2 regions of the Pseudomonas sp. UM16 genome follow, and region 1 is predicted to be linked to the other one. Evidence: predicted binding sites of a transcription regulator. Region 1 holds the regulator's gene; the other holds the start of a gene.
The links. The regulator sigma-54, encoded in region 1, starts transcription at its own class of promoters, with help from an activator protein. The targets are predictions, from matches to a motif close to ANTGGCATNNANNTTGCTNT.
Positions count from the first base shown of each region.

Region 1 (7,134 bases):
GAGGTCAACCCCGATGGCAGCGAAGTGGAATTGATTGATTCGGTACGGGTCGCCCGCACCGATGAAAAAAACCGCACCATGATCATTACCAGCAGTCGCATGACGGTATTCCCGCAGAAGCAATATGCGCAAACCGAACAAGCCGTTAAAATCGACGGCGCCGGTGGTGTTACTACGGGCAATGGAATGAAAGCGTATTTGAAAGACGGCAGGATGGACCTGCTGTCCAACGTAAGAGGACAGTATGAGGCTCGTTAAAACACTCCCCTTTTTGCTCAGCCTGAGCGCAGCACTGGGAAGCGCGAGCGCCTGGGCCCTGCCGAACGACCGTGACCAGCCAATCCGTATCCAGGCTGACCAAGCGCACCTGGATGACAAGAAAGGGGTCGCCACCTACACCGGCGACGTCATCATCACCCAGGGTTCGATGATCATCAAAGGCAACACCGTGACCATTACGCGTGCCGCCAATGGCGATGTCGACGTCGTGACATCGGTCGGCAACCTTGCCTATTTCGAGCAGCAACAAAGCGCCGAAAAACCGGACAAGATGAAAGGTTACGGCAAGCAGATCCAGTACCAGTCGCAAAAGAATCTGGTGGTATTGACCGACCAGGCCAAGGTGGAAACCAGCGATGGCAACACCACTGAAGGCGAGAAAATCGTTTACAACACCCAATCCCAGGTGGCGACTGCCGGCCGCGGTGGATCGGTGTCAACGCCTCGCCCACGGATCGACATGGTGATCCAGCCGAAGAAGAAGGCCGAGTAAATGGCGACCCTCAAAGCCCAGCACCTGGCCAAGAGCTACAAGAGTCGGCAAGTGGTACGTGACGTCAGCCTGTCCATCGACAGCGGCCAGATCGTCGGCTTGCTCGGTCCTAACGGCGCCGGCAAGACCACCTGCTTTTACATGATCGTTGGCCTGGTCCAGGCCGATCAGGGCCGCGTGCTCATCGATGACCTGGATGTCAGCCACCAGCCGATGCACGGCCGTGCCCGTGCCGGTATTGGCTACCTGCCACAGGAAGCCTCGATCTTTCGCAAGCTGTCGGTTGCCGACAACATCATGGCGATCCTCGAGACCCGTAAGGAGCTCGATCGCGATGGCCGGCGCAAAGAACTGGAAAGCCTGCTGCAGGAATTTCACATCAGCCATATCCGCGACAACCTCGGCATGAGCCTGTCCGGTGGCGAACGTCGCCGCGTGGAGATTGCCCGGGCCCTGGCTACTGCGCCGAAATTCATCCTGCTCGATGAACCCTTTGCCGGTGTCGACCCGATTTCGGTCGGCGACATCAAGCAGATCATCCATCACCTCAAGGCCAAAGGTATCGGTGTATTGATCACCGACCACAACGTCCGCGAGACCCTGGACATCTGCGAAACCGCTTACATCGTCAACGATGGCCAACTGATTGCCGAAGGCGATGCAGAGACCATCCTGGCAAACGACCTGGTGAAAGAGGTGTACCTGGGCCACGAGTTCCGCTTGTAAGTTCGAGGCGACACAGCGCTTGCCATGGGCTGCTAACCCGGTGAAAACCGGCTTTATTGTCACAGCGGCCTAGGCAAACGCTCCAATTTCAGGCATATAATTTGCTTAAAGTTGGCGCTTCGGTGCCCTTGTAGTGGATGGCGCATGTGCGCCGGCAAAAAAGGTGTAAAGCCCCTGCCATGAAACCATCGCTCGTCCTAAGAATGGGCCAGCAACTGACGATGACACCGCAGTTGCAACAGGCTATCCGTCTGCTCCAGCTTTCTACTCTGGACCTCCAGCAGGAAATCCAGGAAGCGCTGGAATCAAACCCGATGCTCGAACGCCAGGAAGAAGGCGACGACTTCGACAACAGCGACCCGATGGCCGACAACGCCGAAAGCAAGCCCGTCGCCGAAGTTCAGGACACCACCTACCAGGAAACCACGCAAACCGTGGACAACCTGGAAGACGGCGAATGGAACGAGCGCATCCCCAACGAACTGCCCGTCGATACCGCCTGGGAAGACATCTACCAGACCAGCGCCAGCAGCTTGCCCAGCAACGACGATGACGAGTGGGACTTCACCACCCGCACTTCGGCGGGCGAGAGCCTGCAAAGCCACTTGCTTTGGCAACTCAACCTGGCGCCGATGTCGGACACCGATCGGCTGATTGCGGTCACCCTGATCGACTGCATCAACAGCCAGGGCTACCTCGACGAAACCCTCGAGGAAGTCTGCGAATCCTTTGACCCTGAGCTGGATATTGAGCTCGACGAAATCGAGGCCGTGCTGCACCGCATTCAGCAATTCGAACCTGCTGGTATCGGCGCACGCAACCTCAGCGAATGCCTGCTGCTGCAACTGCGCCAACTGCCTGCCAGCACCCCTTGGATGGCCGAAGCCCAGCGCCTGGTACGTGACTATATCGACCTACTCGGCAGCCGCGACTACAGCCAGCTGATGCGGCGGATGAAGCTCAAGGAAGACGAACTGCGCCAGGTCATCGAACGGGTTCAGAGCCTCAACCCGCGTCCTGGCTCGCAGATTGAATCCAGTGAAGCCGAATACGTGGTCCCTGACGTGATCGTGCGCAAGGACAACGAGCGCTGGCTGGTCGAGCTCAATCAGGAGGCCGTGCCGCGCCTGCGGGTCAACCCGCAATACGCCGGGTTCGTCCGCCGCGCCGACACCAGTGCCGACAATACGTTCATGCGCAATCAGTTGCAGGAAGCCCGCTGGTTCATCAAGAGCCTGCAGAGCCGCAACGAAACCCTGATGAAAGTCGCCACCCAGATCGTCGAACACCAGCGCGGCTTCCTCGATCACGGCGACGAAGCGATGAAGCCGCTGGTCCTGCATGACATCGCTGAAGCCGTGGGCATGCACGAGTCGACCATTTCCCGGGTCACCACGCAGAAATACATGCACACACCGCGGGGTATTTACGAGCTGAAGTACTTTTTCTCCAGCCACGTCAGCACCTCCGAAGGCGGTGAATGCTCGTCCACAGCGATTCGCGCGATCATCAAAAAATTGGTTGCAGCGGAAAATCAGAAAAAGCCATTGAGTGACAGCAAGATCGCTGGTTTACTGGAGGCACAAGGCATCCAGGTAGCCCGTCGCACCGTCGCCAAGTACCGCGAGTCCCTCGGCATTGCACCGTCGAGTGAGCGCAAGCGACTGATGTAGCCCCTGAGATAGCCATCGCAGTTCAGTGGCAGGCGCAACACCTGCCTCTTATGCTCGGGCAACAAAGGAGAAGCTGTATGCAAGTCAATATCAGTGGACAGCATGTAGAAGTCACCCAGCCGCTGCGCGAATACGTCGAGCAAAAACTCAAACGTCTGGAGGGGCACTTCGACAAGATTACCAATGTGACGGTAATCATGAAGGTCGAGAAGCTGCAGCAGAAGATTGAAGCAACGCTGTTTATTCCCGGCGGCGAAGTTGTTGCAAATGCCGAACACACAGACATGTATGCAGCGATCGATGCTTTGACCGACAAGCTCGATCGTCAACTGAAAAAACACAAGGAAAAACAGCAAAGCCTGCTGCAAGGTGCAGCGGCCCGCTGATCCCCCTCATCCATGATCCGACTTGAAACCATCCTGACCCCCGGCCGTTCCTTGGTGAACGTGCCGGGAGGCAGCAAAAAGCGCGCACTCGAACAGATCGCCAACCTGATCGGCAAAGAAGTGCCCGAACTGGACACCCAGGACGTGTACGAAGCCTTGATTGCCCGAGAAAAACTCGGCTCAACCGGCTTTGGCAATGGCATTGCCATTCCCCATTGCCGCCTCAAGGGTTGCGAATCGCCTGTCAGTGCACTGCTGCATCTTGACGCCCCTATTGATTTCGACGCCATTGATGGCGCTCCGGTCGACCTGCTGTTCGTGTTGCTGGTCCCGGAAGCAGCCACCGATGCGCACCTGGAGCTGCTGCGCCAGATCGCCAGCATGCTCGACAGCAAGGTCGTACGCGACAAGCTGCGTGCGGCCCCCAGCAACGACGCGCTGTACCAGGTCGTTCTGGATGTACAGAGCGGGCCCTGAATATGCGCTTGATCATCGTTAGCGGCCGCTCCGGCTCCGGAAAAAGTACCGCCCTCGCGGTCCTTGAGGACAACGGCTACTACTGCATCGACAACCTACCTGCCGGGTTGCTGCCGCAGTTGGCCGAGAACGCCCTGATCAACACCGAACTGATGCAGCCCAAAGTGGCGGTATCGATCGATGCGCGCAACCTGCCCAGCCACCTCAGTCGCTTCCCCGAGCTGCTTGAAGAGGCGCGCGGGCGCCATATCCAGTGTGATGTGCTGTACCTGGATGCCGACGAAGACACCCTGCTCAAGCGCTTCTCGGAAACCCGTCGGCGTCACCCGCTGACCAACGCCAGCCGTTCGCTGGCCGAAGCGATCAAGGACGAGACCGAGCTGCTGGGGCCGATTGCCGACCTCGCCGATCTTAAAATCGACACCACCAACCTGAACCTGTATCAGTTGCGTGACTCGATCAAACTACGCCTGCTTAACCAACCGGAGCCTGGTACCGCGTTCCTGGTCGAATCCTTCGGCTTCAAGCGTGGCATGCCGGTAGACGCCGACCTGGTGTTCGATGTGCGCTGCCTGCCCAACCCCTACTGGAAGCCGGAGCTGCGTGAGCACTCCGGTCTGGAGCAACCGGTCATCGACTATCTGGCAGCCCAGCCTGATGTCGAAGATATGTTCCAGGATATCTCCAGCTATCTACTCAAATGGTTGCCACGCTTTGCCGCCAGCAACCGCGCCTATGTGACCATTGCCATTGGCTGTACCGGTGGACACCACCGTTCGGTTTACCTGACCGAACGCGTGGGCCAGTTGCTGCAGCAATCCTTGAAGAATGTCCAGGTTCGCCACCGCGACCTCTAGCCCACAGGACCACCGCCGCGATGCCCGCTCGTGAAATCACCATCATCAACAAGCTGGGGCTGCACGCCCGGGCGGCGGCAAAGTTTGTCGGCGTGGCCGGACGCTTCCCTTGCACTGTACGCGTAGGCCGCACACCTGAATCAATGGTCGATGGCAAGAGCATCATGGCTGTGATGATGCTCGCAGCGGGCAAAGGTACCCAGGTACACCTGCATACCGAAGGCGAAGGAGATGACGCAGCGCTCGTTGCGCTGGTCGAGCTGATCAATAACTACTTTGATGAGGGCGAGTAACCGCCCCCTCCTCACGCCAGCGCCGTATCCATCACCATCATCAGACAGAAACCAACGCACAGCCCTAGACTCGCCAGGCGATGATGACCGTTGCTGCGAGATTCGGGAATTATCTCCTGGGTCACTACCAGCAACATAGCTCCGGCTGCGCAGGCCAAGCCCAGAGGCAATAGCAGTTCTGCCACGCTCACCAGCCAGGCACATATCAACGCTGCCACCGGCTCGACCAGTCCAGACGCTGCACCGATGGCAAAAGCCTTGAACCTAGCCATGCCTGCCCCGGCCAGTACCAGCGCAATGACTAACCCTTCGGGCACATCCTGCAAGGCAATGCCCATGGCCAAGCTGTCGGCATCCGGCATCCCGCCACCCGCCGACACCCCGATGGCCATGCCTTCGGGGACGTTGTGAGCAATGATGGCGATGACAAACACCCATATCCGCGCGGCAATCACCGGTTGCTGGGCAGTGCCCACCAAAGCTTCGGGCGAAGCACCCGACACCTTAAGATCGACCAGGTACAGGAAGAACGCCCCGAACAACAAGCCGAAGCTGATCAGTGCGCCTGCGCCCCACTTACCCAGACCAATGGCTTGCGCGGCGTCCAGGCCAGGAATAATCAGGGAGAAGGCCGTTGCCGCCAGCATCACACCGGCGCCGAAGCCGAGCAAGGTATCGGCCAACGCCACCGGCATGCTGCGAATCACCAGCACCGGCACAGCACCCAACGCCGTGCCCAATGCACACAGAGCACCGCCTTCGAGCGCGCGCATCATGCGCGGCTCAAGGTCAAGCCAGGCGATACCCTGCGCCACCAACAAAGCGCTCCCCACCAGCAACAACAGGGTTCCCAGCGCCAGGCGAAACAGGCGCATTCCGCCTATGGACATCACATCGGTACGCATACCGGAACGACTCACGCCAGGGCAGCTAGATAACGGCGCTCTACCTCGGACCAGTCGATCACGTTGTAGAAGGCATTGATGTATTCAGGACGGCGATTCTGGTACAGCAAGTAGTAGGCATGTTCCCAGACATCCAACCCCAGAATCGGCGTATTGCCGCTCATCAACGGGCTGTCCTGGTTACCACTGCTCTCCACTACCAACTTTTTCTCCGGGGTCACGCTCAGCCAGGCCCAGCCGCTGCCAAAACGCGTCAGTGCGGCCTTGGTGAAAGCCTCCTTGAAGGCCTCGAAGCCGCCCAGTTGCTCATCGACTGCCTTAGCCACCACACCTTGAGGCTGACCTCCACCCTTGGGCGACATCACCATCCAGAACAACGAGTGGTTGGCATGACCGCCACCCTGGTTGATTACCGCATTGTGTAGTGCCTGCGGCAGTTGCTTGACTCTGGCGACCAGTTTTTCCACCGGCCACTCGGCGAACTCCGTGCCTTCTACCGCCGCATTGAGGTTGTTGATATAGGTCTGGTGGTGCCTGCTGTGGTGAATCTGCATGGTCTGGGTATCAATGTGCGGTTCCAGCGCATCGTAAGCGTAAGGCAATGCAGGCAAGGTATGAGGCATAGTCAGTGGATTCCGTAGTGAAGGGCTGAAGACCCGGCGCGCTCCTTAACAGCTAAAACTGCCGGTTGCGGGCCGTGGCTATGGAGCAGGCGCTCAGTTCGCGGGTACTGGCCGTACTCACTGATGAAATTGAGCAGCTCGGTGTAGGTCTTGCTACTGTGGCGCAGCGCCGCTTCGCGCAGTGCTGGCGCCAGGCGTTGGTCCTGCAGGGCCTGCAACAGGCGCTGGTGGATAGCGCAGAGGTACTCCGCACTCTCCTGCGGCTGATTCAGGCGCAAATGCAGGTCGGCCAGGTTGTGGTGGGCAATGACACACACAGCCACCGCTTCGTCGGCGTCATGCCAGCGCTCGAACAACACCTGGGCCAGAGCCAGGGCCTGCAGATACAACTCGCGGGCATCGACCAGATCGCCCTGGTCGAA
Region 1 covers NZ_JBNPJT010000013.1:75,651-82,784, forward strand. The annotation lists gene lptC (LPS export ABC transporter periplasmic protein LptC) at 1-258, shown strand, start outside; gene lptA (lipopolysaccharide transport periplasmic protein LptA) at 245-772, shown strand; gene lptB (LPS export ABC transporter ATP-binding protein) at 773-1,498, shown strand; gene ACQRAX_RS16815 (RNA polymerase factor sigma-54) at 1,678-3,171, shown strand; gene hpf (ribosome hibernation-promoting factor, HPF/YfiA family) at 3,249-3,557, shown strand; gene ptsN (PTS IIA-like nitrogen regulatory protein PtsN) at 3,570-4,034, shown strand; gene rapZ (RNase adapter RapZ) at 4,037-4,891, shown strand; gene ACQRAX_RS16835 (HPr family phosphocarrier protein) at 4,912-5,184, shown strand; gene ACQRAX_RS16840 (ZIP family metal transporter) at 5,196-6,089, opposite strand; gene ACQRAX_RS16845 (superoxide dismutase) at 6,101-6,712, opposite strand; gene ACQRAX_RS16850 (hypothetical protein) at 6,715-7,134, opposite strand, start outside.

Region 2 (7,134 bases), on a different contig from region 1:
TGGAACGATCATCGTCGACGATCCAGACAGTTTCACTACGGCTCATGAGGCGGTGGCTCCTTGTTCCAGAGGCAGGAAGATCGAGAAAGTGGTGTGGCCTGGATGGCTGTCACATTCGATCAGACCCTGGTGCTGGCTGATGATGTTCTGGGTAATGGCCAGGCCCAGTCCGGTACCGTCCGGACGACCGCTGACCATGGGATAGAAGATGGTTTCCTGTAGTTCGGCGGGAATGCCCGGGCCGTTGTCGATGATCTCGACCTTGGCCACCAGGCGATGGCGGGTATGGCCAATGGTGAACTGGCGCATGGCCCGGGTGCGCAAGCTGATGCGCCCCAGGCGCAGCTCGTTCTGGCCGCTGATGGCTTGCATGGCGTTGCGCACGATGTTGAGGACCGCCTGAATCATCTGTTCGCGGTCGATCAATACGTCCGGCAGACTCGGATCGTAATCACGCGCCAGGGTGATGCCGCCCTGGCTTTCGGCCTCGACCAGGCTGCAGACACGCTCGAGGACTTCATGGATGTTGGTCATCGCCAGTGATGGCAGTTTGTTCGAGCCAAGCATGCGATCAACCAGGTTACGCAGGCGGTCAGCCTCTTCAATGATCACATTGGTGTAATCCTTGAGGCCTTCCTCGGGTAGCTCCCGGGACAGCAGCTGTGCGGCGCCGCGAATGCCGCCCAGCGGATTTTTGATCTCGTGGGCCAGGCCGCGCACCAGCAACTTGGTGGTTTCTTGCTTGGAAAGCTGGGCTTCTTCTTTGGTGATGCGCAGAAGCCGGTCGCGGGGGTGGACTTCAAGCAGCAACAAGGTCCGCCCGCCACTGAGGATCGGCGTTACCGCGTAGTCGACGGTCTGGGTCTGGCCGGTCAGCGAGGTCAGCTGCGCCTCGCGCTTGGTGAACGGGTGTGCTTGCTCCACCGCCTGGCGCAGGGAATTGAGCGCTTCTGGCGATTCGGTGAACAGCTCGCTGATGAATTGCCCATGGCTACGCTGACCGCTGATGGCCAGGAGCATTTCCGCGGCCGGGTTCATGTACTCAAGGCGCAGTTCGGCGTTGAGCAGAATGGTGGCGGTGGTCAGGTTGTCCAGTAGCAGTCGGTGCAGGGCATCGCTGATGGTCATGGGGCGTCGGTGACCTCTTTTGGCTCATGACGACCCCGGTTGTGCCAGGGTCGCGGGCGCTGGTTGTCTGCTGGTAACAAGAAAATGCAAAAAACAAACCAAGGCTCCGAAAAGAAGCGGATCGGCCGGATAAAGACCTGAATATGCGCTAAATATGGCTGTAAAGCCCTGATCCGGCGGTTTGCTTGAACCAAAATGGGTTGATTTGCTCAGGTGCACGCTGTCGCGTGCACCAATATAGAGCATAGAGGAAGAATTACCTTGCAGAGCACAAATGGGCGGTGGCGCGGATCAAGGCCAGTGTGCGTATTGGGCCCAGTGCGCGCTGGTCGATGGCTTGAGCCAATACTGCTGGGCAAGGTTCGGGGCGCTTGCGGTCGAACGAAGCTAGCTCACTGAGCAGTGCGCGTTGCAGGCGGTCCAGTTGCGGGCGTAATTGCGTTGCCAGATCGACACGCGGCGTTTGCGGTGCGCTGCCCGCCGCATGCCAGCGTGAAAGTGCGCTGTACTGGAGCAATTTGTTGGCTTCGATCTGGTCGGCAAAAAACACCCCGACGCGTTGTTCGTCGAGGCCAAAGCGCATGGCCTGGGTTTGGGCGTTGGCAATCACCTGTTGCTCGCGCTCGGTAGCCTGTACTGGCTGGCCGGAGTCCCATTTGTTCAGGGCAACGGCTTCGGCGATGTCCAGGCGTTGTTCGACACTGTCGAGCAAATGCTGCAGGGGGTTGGTGGGCGGAGGGGGCGATGTGCAGCCTTGGCTGAGGAGCAGGGGGGTTAGCAGCAAGGCAATCAGAGGTGCGCGCATAGCAAGGTATCCACAAGAGAAAAAAACAGTGTGCCGTGATTCGTTGTTTTTACCTGTCGGTTGATACGCATGCAGATGGCAGAAAAGCCAAAGGCCTCCCGAAGGAGGCCTCTGTTTGTCGCGTTACGCCGCTTGCGCAGGCGTCACTGGCTTAGCAGCTGTAGTACAGCTCGTATTCCAGTGGGTGTACGAAGGTGCGGACCTTGATTTCTTCTTCGCTCTTCAGGGCGATGTAGGCATCGATGAAGTCGTCGGAGAACACGCCGCCCTTGGTCAGGAACGCGCGGCCCTTGTCCAGTTCTTCCAGGGCTTCTTTGAGGCTGCCGCACACCTGTGGGATCTCTTTCGCCTCTTCAGGCGGCAGGTCGTACAGGTTCTTGTCGGCGGCGTCGCCTGGGTGGATCTTGTTCTGGATACCATCCAGACCGGCCATCATCAGTGCCGCGAAGCACAGGTATGGGTTGGCCGCCGGGTCCGGGAAGCGCGCTTCGATACGGCGGGCTTTCGGGCTGGAAACGTAAGGAATACGGATCGAAGCGGAACGGTTACGAGCCGAGTAGGCCAGCATTACCGGTGCTTCGAAGCCTGGTACCAGACGCTTGTAGGAGTTGGTCGCCGGGTTGGTGAAACCGTTCAGGGCCTTACCGTGCTTGATGATACCGCCGATGAAGTACAGGGCAGTGTCGGACAGGCCGGCATAGCCTTCGCCGGAGAAGGTGTTCTTGCCATCTTTGGAGATGGACATGTGCACGTGCATACCCGAGCCATTGTCGCCGTACAGTGGCTTAGGCATGAAGGTAGCGGTGCGGCCGTAGGCGTCGGCAACGTTGTGTACGCAGTACTTCAGGGTCTGAACTTCGTCAGCCTTTTTCACCAGGGTGTTGAACTGCACGCCGATTTCGTTCTGGCCGGCAGTTGCCACTTCGTGGTGGTGTACTTCGATGACCAGGCCCATTTCTTCCATGGCGTTGCACATGGCAGTACGGATTTCGTGGTCGTGGTCGAACGGCGGAACTGGGAAGTAGCCACCTTTGACGCCTGGACGGTGGCCTTTGTTGCCGCCTTCGACGTCCTGATCGGACATCCACGAGCCTTGCTCGGAGTAGATCTTGAACATCGAGCCGGAGATGTCGGACTTGAACTTCACTTCGTCGAAGATGAAGAACTCAGGCTCTGGGCCGACGAATACGGTGTCACCGATACCGGTGGTCTTCAGGTACTCTTCGGCGCGGCGGGCGATGGCGCGTGGGTCGCGGTCGTAGCCTTGCATGGTCGAAGGTTCGATGATGTCGCAGACCAGGATCAGGGTCGGCTCTTCGGTGAACGGGTCGAGTACGGCAGAGGAGTCGTCCGGCATCAGGATCATGTCGGAGGCTTCGATGCCTTTCCAGCCAGCGATGGAGGAACCGTCGAACATTTTGCCGGCTTCGAAGAAGTCTTCATCCAGGGCGTCACGCGACGGCATGGTCACGTGATGTTGAATGCCTTTGGTGTCCGTGAAGCGCAGATCAATCCATTTAACGTCATGATCTTTGATGAGTTGAACCGACTTCGACATAGTGTCCTCCGGGGTGGGGTAGAGCTTGCCTGTGCAGCCCTTGAATTTGGGTGATGCCGGGCGCGAATAGTCGGCCAAGGCAACCTGCCTCACAAGGGAGCAAATTGCATGCCAGTGCCCCGGTTTGGATTTCTTGCCCGATTTCTACGCATTCCAGCCGTATTTAGCGGAAAACCTACGGCTTTCCTGCACTCTTAAGAGGCGCAAATCAGTCGCGACGCCTCATTTTGGTGCGCGGCAAACCTTCTGTAGATTAATTGGTTAAACCTTGAGCAATTTCCGCTATAATCCGCGCCCCACTTTTTTAGTCGGCATTGCGCGCGCTGTTTTCAATGAAACTAATCGTAAAAGTCTTCCCAGAGATCACCATCAAGAGCCGCCCGGTTCGCAAACGCTTCATTCGTCAACTGGGCCGCAACATCCGTACCGTGCTCAAGGACCTCGATCCTGCGCTCGCGGTTGACGGTGTCTGGGACAACCTCGAGGTGGTCACCCGCATCGAGGACGAGAAAGTCCTGCGCGAGATGATCGAGCGTCTGACCTGCATGCCGGGCATCGCCCACTTCCTGCAGGTCGACGAGTACCCGCTGGGCGACTTTGACGATATCGTCGCCAAGTGCAAGACCCACTTCGGCCACCTGCTGGTCGGCAAGCGCTTTGCGGTGCGTTGCAAGCGCGGCGGCCACCACGACTTTACCTCGATGGACGTCGACCGTTATGTCGGCAGCCAGCTGCGCCAGCAGTGCGGCGCCTCCGGTATCGACCTGCGCACCCCCGAGGTCGAGGTGCGCATCGAGGTGCGTGACAAGCTGCTGTATGTGATTCACAACCAGCACAAGGGCATCGGCGGCTACCCGCTGGGCACGCTGGAGCAGACCCTGGTGCTGATGTCTGGTGGCTTCGACTCCACCGTGGCGGCCTACCAGATGATGCGTCGCGGCCTGATGACCCACTTCTGCTTCTTCAACCTGGGCGGTCGTGCCCACGAGCTGGGGGTGATGGAAGTCGCCCACTTCCTGTGGAAGAAATACGGCAGCAGCCAGCGCGTACTGTTCGTCAGCGTGCCGTTCGAAGAAGTGGTGGGCGAGATTCTCGGCAAGGTCGACAACAGCTATATGGGCGTGACCCTCAAGCGCATGATGCTGCGCGCTGCGACCAATATTGCTGACCGCCTGGAGATCGACGCGCTGGTAACCGGCGAGGCGATCTCCCAGGTTTCCAGCCAGACCCTGCCGAACCTGGCAGTGATCGATTCGGCCACGGAGAAGCTGGTACTGCGTCCGCTGCTGGCCAGCCACAAGCAGGACATCATCGACCAGGCTAACCAAATTGGTACCGCCGAGTTCGCCAAACACATGCCTGAGTACTGCGGCGTGATCTCGGTGAACCCGACCACCTGCGCCAAACGTCATCGTGTTGACCATGAAGAGAAGCAGTTCGACATGGCTGTGCTCGAGCGCGCTCTGGAGCGTGCTCGCCTGGTGTCCATCGACAATGTGATCGATGAACTTGGTCAGGATATTCAGATCGAAGAAGTCAGCCAGGCGCTGGCCGGGCAGGTGGTGATTGATATTCGTCACCCTGATGCCCAGGAAGACCAGCCCCTGGAACTGGACGGCATCGAGGTCAAGGCCTTGCCGTTCTACGCCCTGAACAGTCGCTTCAAGGAACTGGACGCCACGCGCCAGTACTTGCTGTATTGCGACAAGGGTGTGATGAGTCGCCTGCATGCCCATCATTTGCTCAGTGAGGGACATGCCAATGTGCGCGTTTATCGTCCGACATAAAACGCCGGGGTTGTATGGCGGGAGCATCCGCCATCGCCCTCCCGACCTGCGGGCCCGTTGAGCGCCATTCATTCATATTCGCCGCCTAGACTGGGCGGCAACCCGAATCCTCTGATCGAGATACACACGTGATCGAAAATCTGCGTAACATCGCCATCATCGCCCACGTTGACCATGGTAAAACCACTCTGGTCGACAAACTCCTGCGTCAGTCCGGCACTCTGGAGCGTAACGAGCTCAACGACGAGCGCGTCATGGACTCCAACGACCAGGAAAAAGAGCGCGGTATTACCATTCTGGCGAAAAACACCGCCATCAACTGGAACGGCTACCACATCAACATCGTCGACACCCCCGGCCACGCCGACTTCGGTGGCGAGGTTGAGCGTGTAATGTCGATGGTTGACTCGGTGCTGCTGCTGGTCGACGCCCAAGACGGCCCTATGCCGCAAACCCGTTTCGTGACCAAGAAGGCTTTCGAAGCCGGCCTGCGTCCAATCGTGGTCATCAACAAGGTTGACCGTCCGGGCGCGCGTCCTGACTGGGTTCTGGACCAGATCTTCGATCTGTTCGACAACCTCGGTGCCACCGAAGAACAGCTGGACTTCAAAGTCGTCTACGCCTCGGCCCTGAACGGCATTGCCGGTCTGGACCACACCGAAATGGCCGAAGACATGACCCCGCTGTACCAGTCGATCATCGACAACGTACCAGCGCCAGCTGTTGACCGTGAAGGTCCGTTCCAGATGCAAATCTCGGCACTGGACTACAACAGCTTCCTGGGTGTAATCGGCGTTGGCCGTATCGCTCGTGGTCGCGTCAAGCCGAACACCCCGGTTGTCGCTATCGACGTCAACGGCAAGAAGCGCAACGGCCGTATCTTGAAGCTGATGGGTCACCACGGTCTGCACCGTATTGACGTTGAAGAAGCCTTGGCTGGCGACATCGTCTGCATCAGCGGTTTCGACGAGCTGTTCATCTCCGACACCCTGTGCTCCCCGGACGCAGTCGAAGCGATGAAGCCGCTGACCGTTGACGAACCAACCGTTTCGATGACCTTCCAGGTCAACGACTCGCCGTTCTGCGGTAAAGAAGGCAAGTTCGTCACCAGCCGTAACATCAAAGAGCGTCTGGACAAAGAGCTGCTGTACAACGTTGCACTGCGCGTTGAAGAAGGCGACTCGGCTGACAAGTTCAAGGTCTCCGGCCGTGGTGAGCTGCACCTGTCGGTACTGATCGAAACCATGCGTCGCGAAGGCTTCGAAATGGGTGTTGGTCGTCCGGAAGTGATCATCCGTGAAGTCGATGGCGTCAAGAACGAGCCGTTCGAAAACGTCACCATCGACATCCCTGAAGATTCGCAGGGCAAGGTCATGGAAGAAATGGGTCTGCGTAAAGGCGACCTGACCAACATGGTTCCGGATGGCAAGGGCCGTGTACGTCTGGAATACAACATTCCAGCCCGTGGTCTGATCGGTTTCCGTAACCAGTTCCTGACCCTGACCAACGGTGCAGGCATCCTGACCTCGATCTTCGACCGCTACGCGCCGATGAAGTCCGGCCACATGTCCGGCCGTCAGAACGGTGTACTGGTATCGGTTGAAACCGGTAAGGCCCTGACCTACTCGCTGGAAACCCTGCAGGCTCGCGGCAAGCTGTTTGTTGAGCACGGTCAGGAGATCTACAACGGTCAGATCGTTGGTCTGAACAGCCGTGACAACGACCTGGGCGTCAACCCTACCAAGGGCAAGAAGCTCGACAACATGCGTGCTTCGGGTAAAGACGAAACCATCGCTCTGGTTCCACCTGTTCGCTTCACCCTGGAACAGGCCCTGGAATTCATCCAGGACGACGAG
Region 2 covers NZ_JBNPJT010000006.1:229,661-236,794, forward strand. The annotation lists gene ntrC (nitrogen regulation protein NR(I)) at 1-46, opposite strand, end outside; gene glnL (nitrogen regulation protein NR(II)) at 43-1,128, opposite strand; gene ACQRAX_RS09360 (chorismate mutase) at 1,385-1,933, opposite strand; gene glnA (glutamate--ammonia ligase) at 2,085-3,491, opposite strand; gene thiI (tRNA uracil 4-sulfurtransferase ThiI) at 3,824-5,278, shown strand; gene typA (translational GTPase TypA) at 5,407-7,134, shown strand, end outside.
Region 2: glnA (glutamate--ammonia ligase) is a predicted target of sigma-54. The motif match lies at 3,588-3,607, and genes of this name have one in related genera.